Regions from separate parts of the Actinosynnema sp. NPDC023587 genome, predicted to be linked through region 1. Evidence: riboswitches for the same ligand, from Rfam matches in the RefSeq annotation. Region 1 holds a riboswitch; each other region holds the start of a gene.
What was found. Region 1 has a riboswitch for S-adenosylmethionine ahead of AB0G01_RS00720 (ATP-binding cassette domain-containing protein). Riboswitches for the same ligand answer to the same signal wherever they lie in the genome.
Positions count from the first base shown of each region.

Region 2: it holds a riboswitch for S-adenosylmethionine, as region 1 does, so the genes downstream of both, AB0G01_RS13385 (aminotransferase class V-fold PLP-dependent enzyme) here and AB0G01_RS00720 (ATP-binding cassette domain-containing protein) in region 1, are expected to answer to the same signal.
Region 3: it holds a riboswitch for S-adenosylmethionine, as region 1 does, so the genes downstream of both, thrC (threonine synthase) here and AB0G01_RS00720 (ATP-binding cassette domain-containing protein) in region 1, are expected to answer to the same signal.

Region 1 covers NZ_JBFABG010000001.1:145,063-152,224, forward strand. Annotated here, with positions in the region: gene AB0G01_RS00705 (DUF4184 family protein) at 1-677, shown strand, start outside; gene AB0G01_RS00710 (MetQ/NlpA family ABC transporter substrate-binding protein) at 680-1,486, opposite strand; gene AB0G01_RS00715 (methionine ABC transporter permease) at 1,517-2,200, opposite strand; gene AB0G01_RS00720 (ATP-binding cassette domain-containing protein) at 2,197-3,207, opposite strand; SAM riboswitch class I at 3,408-3,501, opposite strand; gene rsmA (16S rRNA (adenine(1518)-N(6)/adenine(1519)-N(6))-dimethyltransferase RsmA) at 3,588-4,463, opposite strand; gene AB0G01_RS00730 (transglycosylase family protein) at 4,473-5,915, opposite strand; gene AB0G01_RS00735 (TatD family hydrolase) at 6,189-7,028, opposite strand; gene metG (methionine--tRNA ligase) at 7,075-7,162, opposite strand, start outside.
Region 2 covers NZ_JBFABG010000004.1:238,594-245,755, forward strand. Annotated here, with positions in the region: gene AB0G01_RS13370 (hypothetical protein) at 1-17, opposite strand, end outside; gene AB0G01_RS13375 (RluA family pseudouridine synthase) at 151-1,080, opposite strand; gene lspA (signal peptidase II) at 1,077-1,688, opposite strand; gene AB0G01_RS13385 (aminotransferase class V-fold PLP-dependent enzyme) at 1,693-3,009, opposite strand; SAM riboswitch class IV at 3,050-3,164, opposite strand; gene AB0G01_RS13390 (potassium/proton antiporter) at 3,423-4,895, opposite strand; gene AB0G01_RS13395 (DUF167 domain-containing protein) at 5,232-5,513, opposite strand; gene AB0G01_RS13400 (helix-turn-helix domain-containing protein) at 5,506-6,057, opposite strand; gene AB0G01_RS13405 (SRPBCC family protein) at 6,111-6,551, shown strand; gene AB0G01_RS13410 (sigma-70 family RNA polymerase sigma factor) at 6,622-7,162, shown strand, end outside.
Region 3 covers NZ_JBFABG010000003.1:317,822-324,983, reverse strand. Annotated here, with positions in the region: gene AB0G01_RS10330 (DNA internalization-related competence protein ComEC/Rec2) at 1-1,370, shown strand, start outside; gene AB0G01_RS10325 (hypothetical protein) at 1,450-1,902, shown strand; gene thrC (threonine synthase) at 1,981-3,243, opposite strand; SAM riboswitch class I at 3,255-3,370, opposite strand; gene holA (DNA polymerase III subunit delta) at 3,468-4,448, shown strand; gene rpsT (30S ribosomal protein S20) at 4,617-4,877, opposite strand; gene AB0G01_RS10305 (TSUP family transporter) at 5,064-5,864, shown strand; gene AB0G01_RS10300 (VOC family protein) at 5,833-6,612, opposite strand; gene AB0G01_RS10295 (hypothetical protein) at 6,773-7,003, opposite strand; gene AB0G01_RS10290 (SPFH domain-containing protein) at 7,005-7,162, opposite strand, start outside.

The DNA of each region.
Region 1 (7,162 bases):
TGGTGACGTCGGCCCTGGTCACGGGCTCGATGGCACCGGACCTGCCGTACTTCGTGGTGCTGCACGCGGGCGTCGGCGAGCACACCCACACCTGGTGGGGGCTGGTCCTGCTGGACGTGCCGATGGCGCTGGTCGCCCTGGCCCTCTACCGCGCGGTGCTGCGCGAACCCGCGCTCGCCCTGGCCCCGGCCGCGATCCGGTCGAGGGTCGCCCACCTGCCCGCCCCGCGCTTCGGGATCGCCACCGCCGCCTCCGCGCTGGTCGGCAGCGTGACGCACGTCGTGTGGGACGCGTTCACCCACTACGACGGCTGGGGCGTGCGGCTCCTCCCCGCCCTGGGCGGAGAGGCCCTGGGGATGCCCGGCTTCGCGCTGGCCCAGTGGGTGAGCACGGTGGCGGGAGCCCTCCTGATCGCGGCCTGGTGTGCCCGGACGCTGTCCCGGATGCCCCGCCGCCCGGTGCCGGCCCGGTTCACGCCCCCGGCCCGCCCCGGCGCGGTCATCGTCGCGCTGGCGGCCTTCACCGCCGCGTTCGCGGCGTTCACCACGGCCGGCGGCAGCACCACGGTCGTGCTGGTCAGCGGCTCGATCACGGTGGTCACCGGCGCGCTGATCGCCGTGGCCCTCTACGGCGCGTGGCGCGCCCTCCGCGGAGAGCGCGCCACGGTCGACCGCTAGCCTCACACGGCCAGCACGGACCCCGAGAAGGTCGTTTTGATGTAGTCCTTGACCTGCTGCGACTGGAGCAGGGCCAGCAGGTCCTTGATCCGCTTGTCGTCCTTGAGCTCGGCGCGGGTGACCAGGCCGTTGGCGTTCGGGTTGCCCTCGGCCTCCTCCAGCGCCAGCGCGTCCGACGACGGCTTGAGCCCGGCGTCGATCGCGTAGTTGCCGTTCACCACGGCCGCGTCGGTGTCCTCCAGCGACCGGGGCAACTGGGCCGCTTCCAGCGCCACGAACTCCAGGTTCTTCGGGTTCTCCGCGATGTCCCGGATGGACGCGGTCCGCTCCGCGCCCGCCTTGATCTTGATCAGCCCGTTGTCCTGGAGCAGGCGCAGCCCGCGCGCCTCGTTCGTCGCGTCGTTGGCCACCGCGACCTTCGCGCCGGACGGCAGGTCGGCGAGCTTCTGGTGCTTCTTGGAGTACACGCCGAGCGGTTCGACGTGCACCGGCCCGATCCACTCCAGCTTCGCGCCGCTCTCCGCCTTGAACGTGTCCAGGTAGGGGACGGTCTGGAAGTAGTTGGCGTCCAGCGACCCGTCCACCAGCGCGGTGTTGGGCTGGACGTAGTCGGTGAACTCGACGACCTCGATCTTGAGGCCCTTGTCCTCGGCCAGGTTGTCGGCCACGTACTTGAGCACCTGGGCGTGCGGGACGGGGCTGACGCCGACCTTCAGGGCCGCTTCGGGGTCGGAAGCGGCACCGGTCTGGCCGCTTCCGCAGCCCACCGCGGTCAGCAGCACGGCGACGAGGGCAGCACGAATACGCATGTCATTCCTTACTGCGGAGATGGAGAACTTTCAGACGGAGGCGTGCCGGCGGCGGTCGACGCCCCGGGCCACGCGGTTGCCGGTGAACTGGATCAGGGTCGCCACGACGGCGAGCACCACGACCGTGGCCCACAGGTAGCGGTCGTTGAACCGCTGGTAGCCCTCGCGCACGGCCAGGTCGCCGAGACCACCGCCGCCGACCACGCCGGCCATGGCGGAGTAGCCGAGCAGGGCGATGGCGGTCACGGCGATCGCGTTGACCAGCGCGGGCAGCGACTCGCGCAGCAGCACGCTGCGCACGATCCGGAGGGTGGAGGCACCGGTGGTCACCGCCGCCTCGATCACCGCCACGTGCACTTCCGACAGGACGTTCTGGACCAGCCGCCCGACGAACGGGATCGCGCCGATCGCCAGCGGCACGATGGCCGCCGTCGGCCCGATCGTGCCGCCGAGGATCAGCCGGGTGAACGACATCAGCAGGATCAGCAGGACCAGGAAGGGCATGGACCGACCGAGGTCGACCACGAAGCCGAGCAGCTTGTGCGCCACGGGCCTGGGCCGCAGCCCACCGGGGGCGGTGAGCTGCAACCAGACGCCGAGCGGAATGCCGAGCGCTACCGCGATCAGGGTGGAGACGCCCACCATGTAGACGGTCTGGCCGGTCGCGACCAGGACGTCGTCGAACACGGTGGACCAGGGTGTCGCAGACCTCACGCAGCTACTCCCTGGGGCCCCGCCAGTGTCCGGCGCACCGCGCCACCCGCTTCCGAGATCCACTCCAGCGCCGAGTCCGCGCGCTCGCCGTTGAGACCGACGCGGAACCGCGCCACCGGGGTCTCGCCGAGCCGCGTCAGACCGCCGCCGAGCAGGTTCAGGTCCACCCCGAACCGGCTGGTGGCCTCGGGCAGCAGCGCGCCGACCGCGGCGAACCCGACCAGCACGACGTCCGCGACGCGGTCGTACGCGCCCTCGGCCGCCGGGTTCTGGTCCACGGCGGGCAGCAGCGAGGCGGCCGTGCGCGAGGACGCGTCCGCGACCAGGCTGAGCACCTTGCCGTGCTCGACCACGCGGCCGTCCTCCAGCACCGCGACGTCGTCGCAGATCCTGCGGACGACGCCCATGTCGTGGGTGACCACGAGCACCGTGACACCGAGCTCGGCCCGCGCGCGGTCCAGCACGGTCAGCACCGAGCCGGTGGTGTCGGGGTCGAGCGCGGAGGTCGGCTCGTCGGCCAGCAGCACCGACGGGCCGGCCGCGAGGGCCCGCGCCACGGCGATCCGCTGGCGCTGGCCGCCGGAGAGCTGGTCCGGGTAGGACCCGGCCTTGTCGGTCAGGCCGACCAGGTCGAGCAGTTCGGCGACGCGGGTGCGCCGCTGCGGGCCGGGGATGCCGGCCGACTCCAGCGGGAGCGCCACGTTGCCCGCGGCGGTCCGCTGGCGGAGCAGCGAATCCCCTTGCGGCACAACGCCGATCTGCCGGCGGGCGGCGCGCAGCGCCGGGCCGCCGAGGGACACCAGGTCGGTGCCGTCGACGCGGATCGCACCGCTGTCGGGGCGCTCCAGCAGCGCCACGCACCGCGCCAGCGTGGACTTGCCCGCCCCGCTGGGGCCGACGACGCCCAGCACGGTGCCGGCGGCCACGTCCAGGTTCACGCCGTCCAGCGCGCGAACCTGACCGGTACTCCCGGGAAAGGTCTTGGTGAGGTTTTCGACAGTGATCACGGTTTCGCTCCACGACTGCACGCGGCAGCGCACGCTCGTGGCGTGCACGTCCGAAGGCCGGCTCAAGAAGGGTGTCCCGGAAAAGGGGACGACGAGGACTCGACAAGCGCCTACGCGCAGTTAGCTTCGACAGCCCGAAACCGTGCGGCGGCCGTGGTCGACGACTCGCCGGCGTGTGAGCAGCATCCTGGGCACGTGATCCTCCATCGCTCCTGGCGGAAGCACCTGCCTCCGCCGGGGAGGTGGTTGCTGCGGCGTCGTAGAGCCAGGTCTCTCGGCCGCTCGGGATGGCAGCACGAGTACACCCGACGCGGAGGCTTCAACGCAAGCCCGCATGAGGATCGTTCGTCAAATCACACTGATGGCCGAAAGATCATCGGCTATTCCGGTGAGGAAGCCTCGGCTATCCGGACGAAGTCGCCGACGCCCAATTGCTCCCCCCGGACGCCCGGATCGACCCCGGCCAGCGTCAACAGCCGCTCGGCCTCGGCGGCCGACCCGGCCCACCCGGAGAGGGCACCGCGGAGCATCTTGCGGCGCTGCGCGAAAGCCGCGTCCACCAACGAGAACAGCGCCTTGCGGTCCACAGTGGACAGCGGCTCGTGGCGGGTGAAGGCGACCAGCGCGGAGTCCACGTTGGGCACCGGCCAGAACACCGAGCGCGGCACCGGTCCGGCCCGGCGGGCGTCCGCGTACCAGGCGAGCTTCACGCTCGGCACCCCGTAGACCTTGCTGCCCGGTCCGGCCGCCATCCGGTCGGCCACCTCGGCCTGCACCATCACCAGCCCGGTCCGCAGCGACGGCAGCTCGGCCAGCAGGTGCAGCACGACCGGCACGGCCACGTTGTACGGGAGGTTGGCCACCAGCGCGGTCGGCGGCACCGGGAACCGGTCGGCGGTGACCCGCATCGCGTCGGCCTCGACGACCGTCAGCCGGTCCTTCAGACCGGGCGCGCGCTCGGCCACCGTCACCGGCAGCCGCCTCGCCAGCACCGGGTCGATCTCGACCGCGACCACCGAAGCGCACGCGGGCAGCAGCGCCAGGGTCAGCGACCCCAGCCCCGGCCCGACCTCCAGCACCACGTCCTCGGGACCGAGTCCCGCCGCCGCCACGACCTTGCGGACCGTGTTCGGGTCGTGCACGAAGTTCTGGCCGAGCTTCTTGGTGGGGCGGATGTCCAGCTCGGCGGCGAGCCGGCGGACGTCAGCGGGGCCGAGGAGCGCACTCCCCGGCCCCGCTGGTGCAGGTTCGGTCACCCGCAAAACTTACGACAGCCCCAGCTTCTGCTGGCAGTGGGGCCACGCCGAGTACCCGCCGCGCGCGTCGCGGAGCTTGCTCGCCACGGCGATCTGCTGCTCGCGGCTGGCCTGGTGCGGGTACGCGGCGTACTGGCTACCGCCGTACGCGTCCCACGTGCCCTTGTTGAACTGGAGGCCGCCGTAGTAGCCGTTGCCGGTGTTGATGGCCCAGTTGCCGGTCGCCTCGCAGTTGGCCAGCCGGTCCCACACCTCGCCGTCGGGCGGGAGCTTCGTGCCGACCTTGACCTTCTTGGCCTTCGGCTCCTTGGTGACCTTCGTGCCCAGCTTCTCGCGGCCGGTTTCCTTGCCGTTCTTGATGGTCACCCGGTAGGTGACGATCTGCTCGCCGGGCTCGCCCGCCTCGACGGTCTCCTTGGAGCCCCGCATCATCGTGGCGTCCTTGACCTCCTCGACGGTCGGCTCGATGGCCTCCGTCGCGTTGATCACGGACACGCCGGTGCGGCTGATGTGGACCTCGGCACCGTTGGTGATGCGCAGGTCCCCGGCGGATTCGAGCTTGTCCTCCGGGCCGAGCGAGATGTTCTCGGCCTTCATCATCTCGTCGACGGTCAGCGCGGTCGTGCGCACCTGCCTGGGCTCGGTGCCGCCGTCGTAGACCGTGACGGTCTTGAGGCTCTTCACCTCCAGCGCCAGGCCGCCGAGCGGGACGGCCATGCCGCGGTCGTGGGAGACCCACGCGCCCTCGTCCTCGACCTTGAGCTGGTCGAGCGCCTCGTCCACGGTGACCGAGCGGACCCAGCCCTCGCGCTGCTCGCCGTCGACGGTCATCTTGACCAGCCGGCCGCGGTCCAGCGAGATCTTGCCGCCGTCGCCGACCTTCGCCTGGGGGGACGGGCTGAGCGCGTCGTGCTCGCCGACCACGATGCCCTCGTCGGCGAGGATCTCGCCCACGGTGGACTCGTAGGTGCGCACGGTGGTGGCTTCGCCGTCCACGTCGACCGTGACGGACTTGTCCATGGCGATGGCGGTCGCGCCACCGCCGGAGATGGTCACCAGCACGGTGGCGACGGCGGCCTTGAGGAAGCGGCGCTTCCACTTCCCGGCGGCTTCGACCAGGGCGGCGGGCGGGGCGCTCGGCTGCTCGGCAGCCAGGGCTCCGGCGACCCGGTCCTGGGAGACCTCGTCCGGGATGATGATCGGCGGGAGGAGCGTGGTCTCGGCGTTGATGAGCTTGATCAGCTCGTCGACGTCGACGTCGGCACTGGCCAGCAGGTCGTCCGCGTCAGGTCCGAGGACCTCCCGGACGTCCTCCGGCGTGATGCTGAACACCGCGGTGTCCCAGTCGGACCACCCGGGCTCGGGTCTGTCCAGGACGTCCACGGTGGCGGACGGCGGCTGGTCGACCTGCACGGGAGTAAACCAGTCGGTGTCCTCGTTGAACGAGTTCACGGGGTTCCATACCTCCTGAAGGCGCGAAGGGTTCGCGCACACGTTCGGTGTCGGTGGTCAGCAGGTGATCTCCGGCAACTCCTGTGTGTGTCCGTCTTCTCGCTTCTGGTGCGTAAACCCGCCCCGACCGCGGGTCGCGCCCCCGGGACTTGACGGGGGGCACGGTCACGGGACCGTAACGGGTACTCGGGGGTTGTGCAAACACTCCCGCGACCCCTGTGAGGTCGATCACCCCATCAGAGGAGCAAGTCTGTCCGCCATTCGTCGTAAGGCCTATTGCGACTGCACCAGGTCACCAAGACCGAAGACTCGTTCGGCGTTTCGGGTGACAGTTGACGCCAGCTCCGCCAATTCCACGTGACGGAGCGTAGCGATGTCACGCAGGGTGTAGTTCGCGCAGTACGGCTCGTTCGGCCGACCCCTGAACGGGTGCGGGGTCAGGAACGGGGCGTCGGTCTCCACCAGCAGGTGCTCGGCCGGCACCCACGCCGCCGCCTCGCGCAGCGCCTTCGCGTTGCGGAAGGTCACCGCACCCGCGAACGACAGCACGTACCCCCGCGCCACGCACGCGCGCGCGAAGTCGAGGTCGCCGGAGAAGCAGTGGAAGACCACAGTGGACGGAGCGCCCTCCTCGTCGAGGATCTTGAGGACGTCGTCGTGCGCGTCCCGGTCGTGGATCATCAGGGCCTTCCCGGACAGCTTGGAAAGCTCGATGTGCCAGCGGAAGGCGTCGTGCTGGGCGGCCGGCGGCGAGTAGTCCCAGTAGTAGTCCAGACCGGTCTCGCCGATCGCGACCACGCGCGGCTGCGCGGCCAGCGCGGTGAGCTCCGCGCGGTCCGCGTCGGTGAAGGTGGACGTCCGGGTCGGGTGCAGCGCGACCGCCGCGAACACCCGTTCGTCCCACGTCGCGGCCCGCGCCGCCCACCGCGCGGACGCCAGGTCGTCGGCGACCGTGATCACCCGGTCGACGCCGGCGGCGTTGGCCCGGTCGAGCACCTCCCGCACCTGCTCGGGCGTGTCCGCCCCGCAGGCGTCGAGGTGGGTGTGGGCGTCGACCACCGGCACCGGAAGTGCTTCCGGTACCGGCGGCCGTTCTCCTCGGCGCTGGGTCACCCCGGGGTGTCCTCTCGGAACGCGGGAGCTCCGCTCGTACCCCGGCTCACTTGACGATGGGGGCCCACTCCGGGCCGGTCTCCGCCAGCTCGGGGTCGAGCTTGGCGAACAGCGGCGCGGGCTTGGCCAGCGGG
Region 2 (7,162 bases), on a different contig from region 1:
TCGTAGTGCGCTGACACCACGCGTACCTCCCCATACGAGCGGACCGACGACGCAACGTTACGCGATCGCGACCTCGGAACGGGAGGACTCGCCCGGTGCCGGACCCGACCGGGCCGCAGCCACCGGGACCACGCCGACCCGGCCGGAGCGTCAGCCCTCGGCGCGCAGCAGCTCCAGCGCGTCCGTCAGGTCGGCCGGGTACTCGCTGGTGTAGTCCACCCACCGGCCGTCGGCCGGGTGGTGGAAGCCCAGCGTGCGGGCGTGCAGCCACTGCCGGGTCACGCCCAGCCGCTTGGCCAGCGACGGGTCCGCGCCGTAGGTCAGGTCGCCGACGCACGGGTGGCGCAGCGCGGAGAAGTGCACCCGGATCTGGTGGGTGCGCCCGGTTTCCAGATGCACGTCCAGCAGCGACGCCGCCCGGAACGCCTCCACCACCTCGTAGTGGGTGATGCTCGGCCTGCCGTTCGCCATCACCGCGAACTTGTAGTCGTGCTTGGGGTGCCGGTCGATCGGCGCGTCGATGGTGCCCTTGATCGGGTCGGGGTGGCCCTGCACCAGCGCGTGGTACAGCTTGTCGACCGTCCGGTCCTTGAACGCCTGCTTGAGCACCGAGTACGCGTTCTCGCTCTTCGCGACCACCATCACGCCGGTCGTGCCGACGTCCAGCCGGTGCACCACGCCCTGCCGCTCGGCCGCGCCGGACGTGGCGATCCGCACCCCGGCGGCGGCGAGCCCGCCGACCACGGTCGGACCGGTCCAGCCGGGACTCGGGTGCACGGCCACGCCGACCGGCTTGTCCACCACGATGATGTCGTCGTCCTCGTGCAGGACCGCCAGGCCCTCCACGGCGATCGCCTGCACCACCACCGGGCGTTCCGGTTCGGGGAGGGTCACCTCCAGCCACGAGCCGGCGATCAGCCGGTCGGACTTGCCGGCGGGCTGCCCGTCGAGCACCACGCCCCCGGACTCGGTGAGCCCGGCGACGACCGTGCGGGACAGGCCGAGCAGCTTGGCCAGGCCCGCGTCGACGCGCATCCCGTCCAGCCCGTCGGGGACGGGCAGCGTGCGGTAGTCGCTCATGCGTTCTTCACCGGCTTCACGTGGCGGGTTCCGTCGTAGTCGCGCTGCATCGCGGCCAGGACCACGATGATCGCGCCGCCCGCGGAGATGGCGGAGTCGGCGATGTTGAACACCGGGAAGAAGGTGCCGTGGGGCTCGATCACCGAGATGAAGTCCACGACGTGGCCGCGCAGCGGGCCCGGCGACCGGAACAGCCGGTCGACCAGGTTGCCCAGCGCGCCGCCGAGCACCAGCCCGAGACCGACCGCCCAGCCCACCGAGCGCAGCTTGCGGGCGATCCACAGGATGAACCCGACCACGACGCACGCGATCAGGGCGAGCACCACCGTCCAGCCCTCGGCCAGGCCGAAGGCCGCGCCCGCGTTGCGCAGGAACGAGAGGTGGACCAGCCCGCCGAGCAGCTCGACCGGTTCCCGACCCTCCAGCTCCGCGACCGCGATCACCTTGGTCGCGATGTCCAGCGCCAGCACCACCGGCGCGATCACCGCGAGCAGCGCCACCCGGCTCTTCGGTGGCGGCTCGGCGGTGCCGGTGTCCGGATCAGCGGGGACGTCCCGGTGCTCCGGCTCGGTGTTGGGATCGGTGCTCACCGGGCCATTGTCCAGCATCCCCTCAGCGCAGGAACGGCGGGAGCGCCCGCTCGTCGTTCTCCGGCACCCACCGGCCGTCGACGATCCGGTACGGCCACCGCGAGCCCTCGACCACGAGGGACCGCAGCGCCGCGACGAACCGGTCCACGTGCTCGGCGGTGCTGCCCAGGCCCAGCGACGCGCGCAGCGCCCGCTTGCCGTCGGTCAGCCGGTGCACGGCGATGTGCGCGCAGAACGCGCCGTCGCGCACGCCGATGCCGTGCTCGGCGGACAGCGCGGCGGCCAGGAAGCCGACGTCCTGCCCGGCCACCACGAAGCTCACCACGCCCACCCGGTCCTGGCCGGGCCCGAACAGGGACAGCTCGTGCACGCCGGGCACGGTCGCCAGGCCGGCGCGCAACCGCGCCAGGAGCTCCTGCTCGTGCGCGGTGGTCTGCTCCCAGTGCCGGCCCAGCACGTCGCAGGCCACCGCGAGGGCGTGCACGCCCACCACGTTCGGCGAGCCGGCCTCGTGCCGCTCCGGCACCGCCGACCAGGCCACGCCCAGCCGGTCCCCGTGGTCGGTGACCCGCGTGGTCGCGCCGCCGCCGACCAGGTAGGGATCGGCGGCCTGGAGCCAGTCGGCCCGGCCGACCAGCACACCGGTGCCGAACGGGGCGTAGACCTTGTGGCCGGACAGCACCGCGTAGTCCACGTCGAGCGCGCGCAGGTCCACCGGGCGGTGCGGGGCGAGCTGCGCGGCGTCCAGCGCGACGCGCGCGCCGTGCCGGCGGGCCACCGCGGCGAGCTCGGCCACCGGCCACAGCTCGCCGGTGACGTTGGACGCGCCGGTCACCACGACCAGCCGGGGGCCCTCGGGGGTGGCGCGCAGCGCGCGGTCCAGCTCCAGCACGGCCTCGGCGGGCGTCGCCGGGGTGGTCAGCCGGCGCACGTTCGGGCCGCGCCACGGCAGCAGCGCGGCGTGGTGCTCGGTGTCGAACAGCACCACGGACGTGTGCCGGGGCAGGCTGCGGGCCAGCAGGTTCAGCGAGTCGGTGGTGTTGCGGGTGAACACCACCGTGTCCTGGGGGCGCGCGCCGAGGAACCGGCGGACCGAGTCGCGGGCCTGCTCGTAGACGCGGGTGGACACCTGGGAGGCGAACCCCGCGCCCCGGTGCACGCTGGCGTACCAGGGCAGCAGCTCGTCGACGGCGTCGCGGACCTGCTCCAGGCAGGGCGCGCTGGCCGCGTGGTCGAGGTTGGCGTACTCCACCCGCTCACCGGTCACCAGCGGCACGCGCAACGCGGCACCGACGACGCGGGGCAGGGCGGCGATGGCTCCGGGAACTGCGACGGTCATGACAACCTCCGACGGGTCCGGCGGACTCCGTGGCATGGGAGGCCCGCGCTTGCCCGACGCCCTGCGCGCCAGGCCAGGTCCTCATCGGGGGCACCCCACCGCGGTAGGAGGGTTGCCGGCCAGCTAGCCCGAGCTTCGCGCTGGCACTCATGACCTCGTGACCGAAGTTAGCCCACGACCCGGCGTCGAGTCGAGGCCGGTTCACATCATGGGAGGTCGTCCAACACGACCGCCCGCCGTGCGGGAACGACCAGGACCGACCGGCCTCCCGCAGGTCACCGCGACGATCACGGCAACGGTCGCCGGGGCGGGCCGGACCCCCTGACCGCGATCGGGATCACACCGCGGACCACCCGCCCGCCGGCCGCGCCGCCCGGGGTGGCCGGGGGACGGCCACCCCGGGCGGCGCGGGGTCACGGCAGGCCCGAATCGCCCTTCCAGCGGGCGAAGCGGCCGGCGCGGTCGACGGCGCGGATGCGGCGCTCGGTCGCGGTGCGGGCGGCGTCCGTGCAGACCACGAGCATCTGGTCGTGCACCTGGAGGCGGGTCGTGGACTGCGGGGTGAACCCGTCGTCGCCGCGCACCACCAGGCTCACCGTCGCGCCCGGCGGGAGCCGGAGCTCGCTGAGGTAGACGCCGTGCAGCTTGGAGCCGGTCTGGATGCGCACCTGGAGCAGCTCCGCGCCCAGCTCGTCCAGCACCGACGAGTCGACCTGCACCTCCTCGGCCTCGCCGGACTTCACCAGGCCGAGCCACTTGGCCATCCACGGCAGCGAGGAGCCCTGCACCAGGGTCAGCAGGATGACCAGCACGAACACCACGTCGACGAGCTGCTGCGCGCCCTCGAACCCCTGGATCAGCGGGATCAGGGCGAACACGATCGGGACCGCGCCGCGCAGCCCGGACCACGAGATGAACACCTGTTCGCGCCAGGGCACCTTGAACGGCAGCGCCGCGCACAGCACCGACACCGGCCGGGCCAGCAGGACCAGCACCCCGCCCGCGACCAGCGCGGGGATCAGGGATTCGAGCAGCCGGCCGGGTGAGGCGTACAGGCCCAGCAGCACGAACAGCCCGATCTGGGCGAGCCAGCCCAGGCCCTCGGCGAACGACAGCGTGTCGGCCCGGTGCGGCAGGCGGGCGTTGCCCAGCACGAGCGCCGCCGTGTAGACCGCGAGGAACCCGGACGCGTGGGCCAGGTCGCCGACGGTGTAGGCGAGCAGGCACACGGCGACCGTGGCCAGCGGGTAGAGACCGGTCGACGGGAGTGCGGCACGCCGAAGCGCGAACCCGCCCAGCCAGCCCATCGCCACGCCGATCGCGCCGCCCGCGAGGAGCTCGTAGGCCATCAGGGCGGGCGCGGCCCAGGTCACCGGGTCGGGCGAGGCGAGCAGCACCACGGCGATGTAGACCGGGGCGTCGTTGAGCCCGGACTCCAGTTCCAGCGCACCGATCAGCCGTTTGCCGACCCCCACGCCGCGCAGCACGCTGAACACCGCCGCCGCGTCCGTGGAGGACAGCACCGCACCCCACAGCAGGGCGGTGCGCCAGTCCAGGCCCAGCAGGTAGTGCAGGCCGACGCCGGTCAAGCCGACGCTGACCGCGACGGACACTGTGGACAGTGCGATGCCCAGCCCCAGCGCGGGTTTCACCGCCGTCCAGCGGGTCGTCAACCCGCCCTCGGTGAGGATCAGCACCAGCGCCACGGTGCCCAGCGAGCGCGTCAGGTCGGCGTCCTCGAACTGGATTCCCAGCACGGCCTCGCCGAGCAGCACACCGATGCCCAGGTACAGCAGGAGCGAGGGCAGACCGAGCTTGATCGACACCCGCACCGCGATGACGGAGATCAGCAAAACCGCGGCACCGACGCCGAGGAAGGCCGTCACACCACCCACTCGACCTCCAGTTGTTCACCCGGTGGTGGTCATTCTCCCCTGCTGACGCCGATTTGGACTAATCCGGCAATCACCACACCGCCACCACTCCGGACGGGACCCCGCCCGGCACGCCGGTGCGCGGGGCCGGAGCACCGGGGAAGATGATCCGATCGGGCGCGGTGCCCCGTCAACGGGACGAGACCGGGTCCACGGTGGACGAGACCCCGCGCCCCCGGCGGGAGATCCGTGAATCCACCGTCCACAGCGGACGTCCTGTCCACCGGAACGACCTGTGCGGGCGGCCGTTCGGACCACGGGACGCGCGCCCACCCGCGCGAGGCCGCGTCACCCGCCGAGGAGCCGCTCCAAGCGCTCGCGGGCGTCGACCGGGGCGGGGTCGAGTTCGACGAGCTTGTCCCGGCCGCGCTCCCCGCGCACGATCCGCACGTCCTGCCGCCGCACGCCGAACGCCTCGGCCAGCGCACGGCGCACGGCGTCGTTCGCCTTGCCCTCCACGGCGGGCGCGGCGACGGCGACCACCAGGTTCGCGCCGTCCCACCGGCCGCCCACAACGTCGCGCCTCGCGCCCGGCTTGACCCGGACGCCCAGCCGGAACGGGTCAGGCACGGGCGGTCACCGCCGCCAGCGTGTGCTCCAGCAGCGCTCGGCGGGCCCGCACGACGTGCGGCGCGGCGGTCATCAACTGCGCCTGGCCGAGGTAGACCGAGTAGGCGAGGACGGCCCGGTGGCGCGCGTCGTCGGCCGGGAACCCGATGGCCTCGAACAGCTCGACCAGGTAGTCGACCCGCCGGTCGGTGACCCGGAGCAGCACGGGCGCGACCGCCGGGTCGTCCTTGGCCGCGAGCAGGGCCAGTTCGACCGCGCTGGACCGGGCGTCCTCCAGCACGAACCCGAACAGCCGGCGCAGCCGGTCGCGCGGGGCGGCCTCGGCCTCCACGAGGTCGATCACCGCCTCGGTGTGCTCCCGCTCCCACCGTTCGAGGGTGGCCCTGAGCAGGGCTTCGCGGTTCGGGAAGTGCCAGTAGGCGCTGCCCTTCGTCGCGCCGAGCCTGGCCGCGAGCGGTTCCACGGCCACGGCCGCCACCCCGCCCTCGGCCAGCGCGGCCAGCGCCACCGCGGTCCAGTCGTCTTTGGTCCGGCGTGCCCTCACAAATCCGTACGCTACCGTATGGTGAGGTCCATACGGGACCGTATGGAGGATTCATGATCAAGAACGTGCACCAGCGCGGCCTGCCCGGCGACGGGTGGGTGGACCGCGTGGTGGAGCTGTGGCCACGGCGGTGGCCGCCCCTCGTCCTGGACCGGCCGCTGGGCGTCGGCGCGGACGGCGGGCACGGGTTCGTGCGCTACCGGTGCACCGCTCACGAACCCGGCGAGCGGGTGGTGTTCACGTTCTCCCCCGGCCTGGGCCTGGTCGGCACGCACGTGTTCGAGGCGGTCCCGGGTGGCGTCCGGCACACCCTCACCGGTCGCCCGAACGGGTGGATGTCGCTCGGGTGGCCGGTGGCCGTGCGGTGGCTGCACGACGCCCTGATCGAGGACTTGTTCGACAACATGAGCATCGCCGCAGGTCAGGCCACCGAGCCGGCGCGGTGGTCGTGGTGGGTCCGGGTGCTGCGGGCAGCGGCGCGTCGACTGGGCTGAACCTCCGGCCTCCACAACCCGCCCCGCCGTCCGTCTTCCGGGTACCGGACGCCGACCAGAGGGAGGGTTCGTGACACCGGGAACCCCCGATGCCCACGCGGCCACCTTCGGCGACTTCTACCACCGGGAGCGCACCCGGCTCTTCCGGTTCGCCGCCGTCATGTCCCCGCACCTCGACCACGAGTCGGCGGTGCAGGAGGCGTTCGTCAGCGCCTGGCGGCACTGGCCGTCGATCAACCCGGACGCGCGCCGGGCGTGGCTGGTCAAGACGATCCGCAACCTGCTGGTCGACCAGTCCCGCCGGCGGGAACGGCCCAGCGAGGTGACCGACGAGGTGGTGGCCCGGTCCCGCATCCTCGTGCAGCGGCACCGCGAGGCCGAGGCGTGGCACGAGCTCAACAGCACGCTCGCCGCCATCGCGCGCCTGCCCGACCAGCTCCGCACCGCCCTGGTGCTGCGGTTCTGGGACTTCGACGACGACGAGATCGCCGACGTGCTGGGATGCGGGCGGGACTCCGTCCGGAGGTACGTGTCCGAAGCGCGGGCCAGGATCAGCGCGGAGGTCGGCAACTCCGAGCGGCGGGTGCGGGGCTCCCGGCGCGGGAAGGGGA
Region 3 (7,162 bases), on a different contig from region 1:
CCGCCGGGGTGGTCGTGCTGGTGTTGCACGATCCGCAGCTCGCGGTGGATCCGGGATTCGGGCTGTCCGTCGTGGCGACGGCGGCGCTGGTGCTGCTCGCGCCGCAGTGGTCCGGCGGGCTGCGCGACCGGGGCGTGCCGGTCGGGTTGGCCGAGGCGCTGGCGGTGCCGGCGGCGGCGCACCTCGCCACGGCTCCGCTGGTCGCCGGGATCTCCGGGCAGGTGAGCCTGGTCGCGGTCGCGGCGAACCTGCTGGTGGCACCGGTCGTGGCACCGGCCACGGTGCTCGGGGTGCTGGCGGCGGTGGTGGCACAGGTCCACCTCGACACGGCGCGGTTCGTGGTCGAGGTGGCAGGGCCGGCCGCGTGGTGGCTGATCACGGTCGGACGGCACGCGGCGGCGGTGCCCGGTGCGGCCGTGGCGTGGCCCGAGGGCTGGACGGGAGGGCTGTTGCTGGTCGGCGCGGTGGTGGTGGCGTACGGCGTGTTCCGGCTGCGGCGGCTGCGGGTGCTGGTCGTCGCGGTGGCCGCCGGGGTGGCCGTCGTGCTGGTGCCGGTCGGGGTGGTCGCGCCGCGCTGGCCGGTGCCGGGCTGGGCCGTGGTGGCGTGCGACGTGGGCCAGGGCGACGCGGTCGTCCTGGCCACGGCCGAGCGCGACCGGGCGGTACTGGTCGACACCGGGCCGGACCCGGGTCCGGTGCTGGCCTGCCTGTCCAGGTTGGGAGTACGGCGGGTGCCGCTGGTGGTGCTGAGCCACCTGCACGCCGACCACATCGGCGGGCTGGCGGGGGTCTTGGCGGAACGGGGTGTCGGTGCGGTGGCCGTGGGGCCGTCGCGACAACCGGAGTGGGCGTGGAAGGAGGTGACGGCACTGGCGCGGAGCGCCGGGGTCGAGGTGGTCGAGCTCGGGCTCGGGCAGCGGTTGAGCTGGCCGGGATTGGAACTGGAGGTGCTGGGGCCGCGCGTGGTTGCGCGCGGGGACGAGAACACGGCGGTCAACGACGCCTCGGTGGTGGTGCGGGCGACCACGGCCGCCGGGCGGGTGTTGCTGACCGGCGACGTCGAGTTGGCCGGGCAGGCGGCGCTGCTCGGTGGGCACGTCGATCTGCGGGCCGACGTGCTGAAGGTGCCGCACCACGGGTCGCGGTACTCGTCGCCGGAGTTCCTGGCGGCGGTGCGGCCTCGGGTCGCGCTGGTCAGCGTCGGGGCCGACAACCGCTACGGCCACCCCAGTGGGGTGCTGGTCGACGCCTTGGAGCGCGAGGGGGCGTTGCTCTCGCGCTCGGACCGGGATGGCGACACCGCCGTCCTGCCGGGGCCGGAGGGACCTCGGGTCGTCCGGCGCGGCGAACCGCTGACCAACGGCCGCTGACAAACAGCCGCTGACCAACGGCGGCTGATGAACGAACCTGCCCGGTCGAGCGACCGGGCCGAACGAGAGGAGCACGATCATGAATGACCGGAACACCTGGGTCCGGCTGCACACCGGTTGGTCGCCACGGGAACTGGGATGGGCGTTGTGGCAGCCCGGCTATGCCGCCCACCCGTGGCCGAACTCGGAATTGCGGCCGTCGTTCGAGTTCTACCTCTGCGAGGACCTGTCGATCGGCGGCCGGGGGATCGTGGCGCGGGCGACCGTCACGAAAACCGTGGGCACCGTGTCCGTCGCCTCACCGCAGGATGCCTACCAGGAGATCGCCGACGCGTTGTTCGACGACGACCTGGCGATCGCGCCCGAGGACTGGCGGGCCAACCGGTACAACGGGCACAAGGCGGCGTCGCCGTGGCCGCAGCAGCTCACCGCGTGGCGGGCCGAGACCGAGGAGGTCGGGCCGTTCCTGCTGCCCGAGCTCTCGTCGTTCCCGCGCACCGGGTGGCTGCGGGTGCCGGACATCGTGTTGTGACCCGGGGGTCGGCGCGATCGGCCCGCGCGCCAGGTGTCCTCGACGGACGGTCGTGGCGCGCGAGCCGGCCGGGCGTGGTCAGTTCTTCAGCGCGTTCAGCACGGCCTCGGCCGAGGGCGGCACGTTGGCGCGGGGACCGACGCGGTTGCCGAGGGCGTCGAGGGTCTTCAGGCCGTCGCCGGTGATCAGCAGCACGGTCTCGGCGTCCGGGTCGAGCTGACCGGTCTCGATGAGCTTCTTCGCCGTGGCGACGGTCACGCCGCCGGCCGTCTCGGCGAAGATGCCCTCGGTGCGGGCCAGCAGGCGGATGCCCTCGACCACCTCGTCGTCGGTGACGTCATCGATCGCGCCGTTGGTGCGGCGGACCGCGTCCAGCACGTACGGGCCGTCCGCCGGAGCGCCGATCGCCAGCGAGCGGGCGATGGTGTCCGGGCGGACCGGGGTCACCACGTCCTGGCCGGACTTGAACGCCGCCGCGACGGGGGAGCAGCCGGTGGCCTGGGCTCCGAACACCCGGTACGGGGTGGGCTCGACCAGACCGAGCTCGCCGAACTCGCGGAAGGCCTTGTCGACCTTGGTCAACTGCGAGCCGGAGGCGATGGGCACCACGATCTGGTCGGGCAGCCGCCACCCCAGTTGCTCGGCCACCTCGTAGCCCAGGGTCTTCGAGCCCTCGGCGTAGTAGGGGCGGACGTTGACGTTGACGAAGGCCCAGTCCTCGTGCTCGGCGGCCAGTTCCTGCGCGAGGCGGTTCACGTCGTCGTAGTTGCCGTCGACGGTGATCAGGTCGCCGCCGTAGACGGCGGTCATGAGGATCTTGGCCTGCTCCAGGGAGGAGGGCACCAGCACGACCGACTGCCAGCCGGCGCGGGCGGCGGCGGCGGCGACGGCGTTGGCCAGGTTGCCGGTGGAGGGACAGGCCAGGACCTTGAAGCCCAGCTCGCGGGCGGCGGCGAGGGCAACACCGACGACGCGGTCCTTGAACGAGTGGGTGGGGTTGCCGGTGTCGTCCTTCACCCACACCTTGCGCACGCCCAGGGCCTTGGCGAGGCGGTCGGCCTCGACCAGGCGGGTCGCGCCGGGGTTGGTGTTGGGGTGCGACTCGACGTTCGAGGGCACCGGGAGCAGGCCGCGGTAGCGCCAGATCGACCGGGGGCCCGCCTCGATGTCCTCGCGGCGGACGCGGCCGAAGTCGTAGGCGACTTCCAGCGGCCCGAAACACTCAAGACAGGCGTACTCGGGCGCGAGCGGGGTCTCGTGACCGCATTCGCGGCACGACAGGGCACGAGCCGGACCGAGGTCGAAGGAGGTGGTGGCCGGAGGCACACTGACAGCAGTCATCGCGAGGTATCTCCTCATCTTTCCCGCGTCGCGGGTCGGAATTGGCACCGTGGTCGTCGCAGCGGACGCTGCGCGACGGGTTGCCGGGGCTTCTTCGGGCCGATCCCTCTGCCCCTCTGGATGAGCGGTATTCAGTTGTGCCCCCAACCTACGGCACGATCCCGACCCGCAGCCAGATCCGTCCACCAACCGGGCGCGATCCGGGGCGTGGGAGGATCGCCCCCGTGAGCGCTCCCGCAGTCACCCCGGGCCCCGTGCACCTGGTCGTCGGTGAGGAAGAGTTGCTGGTCGAGCGGGCAGTGCGCGGTGCGCTGGTGCTGGCTCGCCAAGGCGATCCGCAGGCCGACCTGACCAGGGTCAAAGTGACTGATCTCACCCCTCCTGAGCTGGCCGAACTGGTCAGTCCGTCGCTGTTCGCGGAGGGGCGGGTCATCGCTCTGGAGTCCGCGCAGGAGGCGGGCAAGGAGATCGCCGAGGCGGTCATCGCCTACGCCAAGTCGCCGGCGGACGGGGTGGTCCTGGTCGTCGTGCACACCGGTGGCGGGCGCAGCAAGGTGGCCAAGGAGCTGCCCGCCGCGCTGCGCAAGGCCGGGGCGGTGGTGACCGAGTGCCCGAAGATCACCAAGGCGGCGGAGCGCGAGGCGTTCGTGCGCAACGAGATCCGTGCGGCGGGCGGCAAGTCCGACCCGGAGGCGGTCGGGGCGCTGATCGAGTCGGTGGGGTCGGACCTGCGGGAGCTGGCCGCGGCGGCGTCGCAGCTCGTGTCGGACACGGGCGGCAAGATCGACGCCGACGCCGTCCACCGCTACCACCGGGGGCGGGCCGAGGTGACCGGGTTCGCGGTGGCCGAGAAGGCCGTCGCGGGCGATCGGGGCGGGGCGTTGGAGGCCTTGCGCTGGGCGCTCCAGACCGGGGTGCCGCACGTGCTGGTCGCGGACGCGTTGGCCGACGCGGTGCGGACCATCGCGCGGGTGTCCGCAGCCGGGCGCGGCGACCCGTTCAAGCTGGCCGGTGAGCTGGGCATGCCGCCCTGGAAGGTGAAGAAGGCGCAGGGGCAGGCGCGGGGCTGGGACGGCGACGGGCTCGCGGTCGCCATGTCGGTGGTCGCGGACCTCAACGCCGACGTGAAGGGCGTGGCCGCCGACTCGGGGTACGCGCTGGAGCGGGCTGTGCTGAAGATCGTCGCGGTCTACCGGCGGCGTTGAGCGGCCGACGTGGCGGGCGTTCGGCCGGTGCCCAGTGCCCAGTGTCCGGTGCCCGTGCGGCGGGAGTGGCGGCAAGTGGCGGGAGTGGCGGGAGTGGCGGCAAAGCGAAGCGCCGCGCCCTCCGGGGGAGGGCGCGGCGCTTCGGGAGCCTGCGTCAGATCCGGGAGATCAGATCTGGTTGGCGCGCCGGGCCAGGGCCGACTTCTTGTTGGCGGCCTGGTTGGCGTGGATCACGCCCTTGGTGACGGCCTTGTCGAGCTTGCGCGAGGCTTCGCGGGCCAGGGTGGTGGCCTTTTCCTTGTCGCCCGCCTCGGCGGCCTCACGGAACTTGCGGATCGCGGTCTTCAGCGACGACTTGACGGCCTTGTTGCGCAGGCGCGCCTTCTCGTTCGTCTGGATCCGCTTGAGCTGGGACTTGATGTTAGCCACGCGAAAGCCACCGTTTCCTGGTCTCTGGGTCGTATCGCGCTGTGATCGGCCCCACCCGAGGTGGGCTTCCTCCATTGCGGAATGCCGCGCGATAGCGCTGTAGAGGCTATCAGGCGGCTCGCCGTGGTCGGCACCAGTCCTCGGGCGGGTAAAACAGTACATCCGTCCGGTTAAGCTGATCGGGTGATGACCGCTCTTGACTGGCCCGGGTTCGGGCAGGTGTCGCTCGCCGGTCTCCTCTTCCTCTGCGCGGCCGCCGCCCTCGCCGGTGCGGTCGACGCGGTGGTGGGTGGGGGAGGTCTGATCCAACTGCCCGCGCTGTTGCTGGTCGGGCCCGGTGGGCAGCCGCTCTACGCGTTGGCCACGAACAAGGTCGCCGCGGTGGTCGGCACGGCTTCCGCGGTCGGGACGTACGCGCGGCAGACGTCGATCGACTGGGCGTCCGCGATCCCGATGGCGGTCGCGGCGTTCGCCGGTGCCACGGGCGGTGCGGCGTTCGCGGGGGCGTTGGAGCCCGGTGTGCTCAACGGCGTGGTGTTGGTCGCGCTGGTGGGGGTCGGGCTCTACACGTGGCGCAAGCCGGACCTCGGGGTGGCCGAGACGCCCCGGTTCGGGCGGGCCGCCCGGATCGCCGTGATGGCGACCGGTGGCGCGGTGGTCGGGTTCTACGACGGGCTGGCCGGTCCGGGTACCGGTGCCTTCCTGGTGTTCCTGCTGGTGGGCCTGGTGGGGTTCGCGTTCCTGCGGGCGTCGGCCACCGCCAAGATCGTCAACGTCGCGACGAACCTGGGCGCGCTGCTCTACTTCATCCCCACCGGCAAGGTGCTGTGGGGCCTCGGGCTGGTGCTGGCCGTGTGCAACCTCGGCGGCGCGGTGTTCGGGGCGCGGCTGGCGGTGCGGCGGGGGTCCGCGTTCGTCCGCCGGGTGTTCCTGACCGTGGTCGTGGCGCTCGTGGTCAGCCTGGGGTGGAAGGCGGCGGTTGGATGATCTTGAACGTCGCGCCCATCGGGTCGCCCAGGGTGGCGAACCGCCCGGCCGGCGAGTCGGCGACCGCACCGACCGGGATGCCGCCCAGCTCGCGCGCCCTGGCCAGGGACTCGTCCACGTCGGACACCTGGAAGTAGGTCATCCAGTGCGCCGGGATCTCGGCCGGGATGCTGGCGTCCATGCCGAACACGCCGCCCACAGTGTGGCCCTCGACCTGGAGCTGGGTGTACGGGAAGCCCGGTAGCGGCTCCAGGTCGAACTCGAAGACCTCGCGGTAGAACGCGGTCGCGCCGTCCGGGTCGCGGGTGGCCAGCTCGTTCCACACCACCGCGCCCGGCTCGTTCACCACGTACGCGCCGATGTGCTCGCCCGCCTCCCACAGCCCGAAGGCCGCGCCGGTCGGGTCGACCGTGATCGCGCCCCGGCCCGGTCCGCCGGTGTCGAACTCGGCCACCAGCACCTTCCCGCCGGCGGCGGCGATCCGCTCCAGGCTCTCGTCGAGGTCGTCAGTGGCCAGGTAGGTCGTCCACACCACCGGGAACATCACGTCGGGCGGCATCTCCCCGAAGCCCGCCACGGGTCGTCCGCGCACCAGGGCCATCGTGTAGTGGCCGGTCTCCGGGCCGCCCACCTCGAAGTCCCAGTCGAACAGCGCGCCGTAGAACTCCATCGTCGCTTCGCGGTCGGTGGTCATCATGTCCACCCACGCGGGGGTGCCCGGCGCGTATGGCGCGTTCAGCTCGCTCATCCAGCCAACAGTCGCACCGGGCGCGGCGGGTCGCTAGTTGATCATCGGGTCCCGGGAGCCCCGCCGACGGGGTCGAGGCATGGCGCGCAACGCTTTCCCCGGTGAAAAGCCCGCCCGGCCGTCTCCCCCTGGAAACGGCCGGGCGGGCGCGAGGCCGGCGTCATTCGTCCGGCGGGTCCTCCGGGTCGCGTGGTGGGGCGTCCTTGCGGGGCCTGCCCCGCCGGGGCGGGGCGGCGGCCCCGGCCGGGAGCCGGGCGCTCTCGGCCAGCGCCCGGCGGAGCAGGAACTCGATCTGCGCGTTGGTGCTGCGCAGTTCGTCGTTCGCCCACCTGGTCAGCGCGTCGTGCACGGCGGGGTCGAGGCGGAGCAGGACGCTCTTGCGCTCGCCCACGTCAGTGGTACAGCGAACCGGTGTTCACGACGGGTTGGGTGGACCGGTCGCCGCACAGCACCACCAGCAGGTTCGACACCATGGCCGCCTTGCGCTCCTCGTCCAGTTCCACCACGTCCTTCTCGGCCAGCTTGGCCAGTGCCAGCTCCACCATGCCGA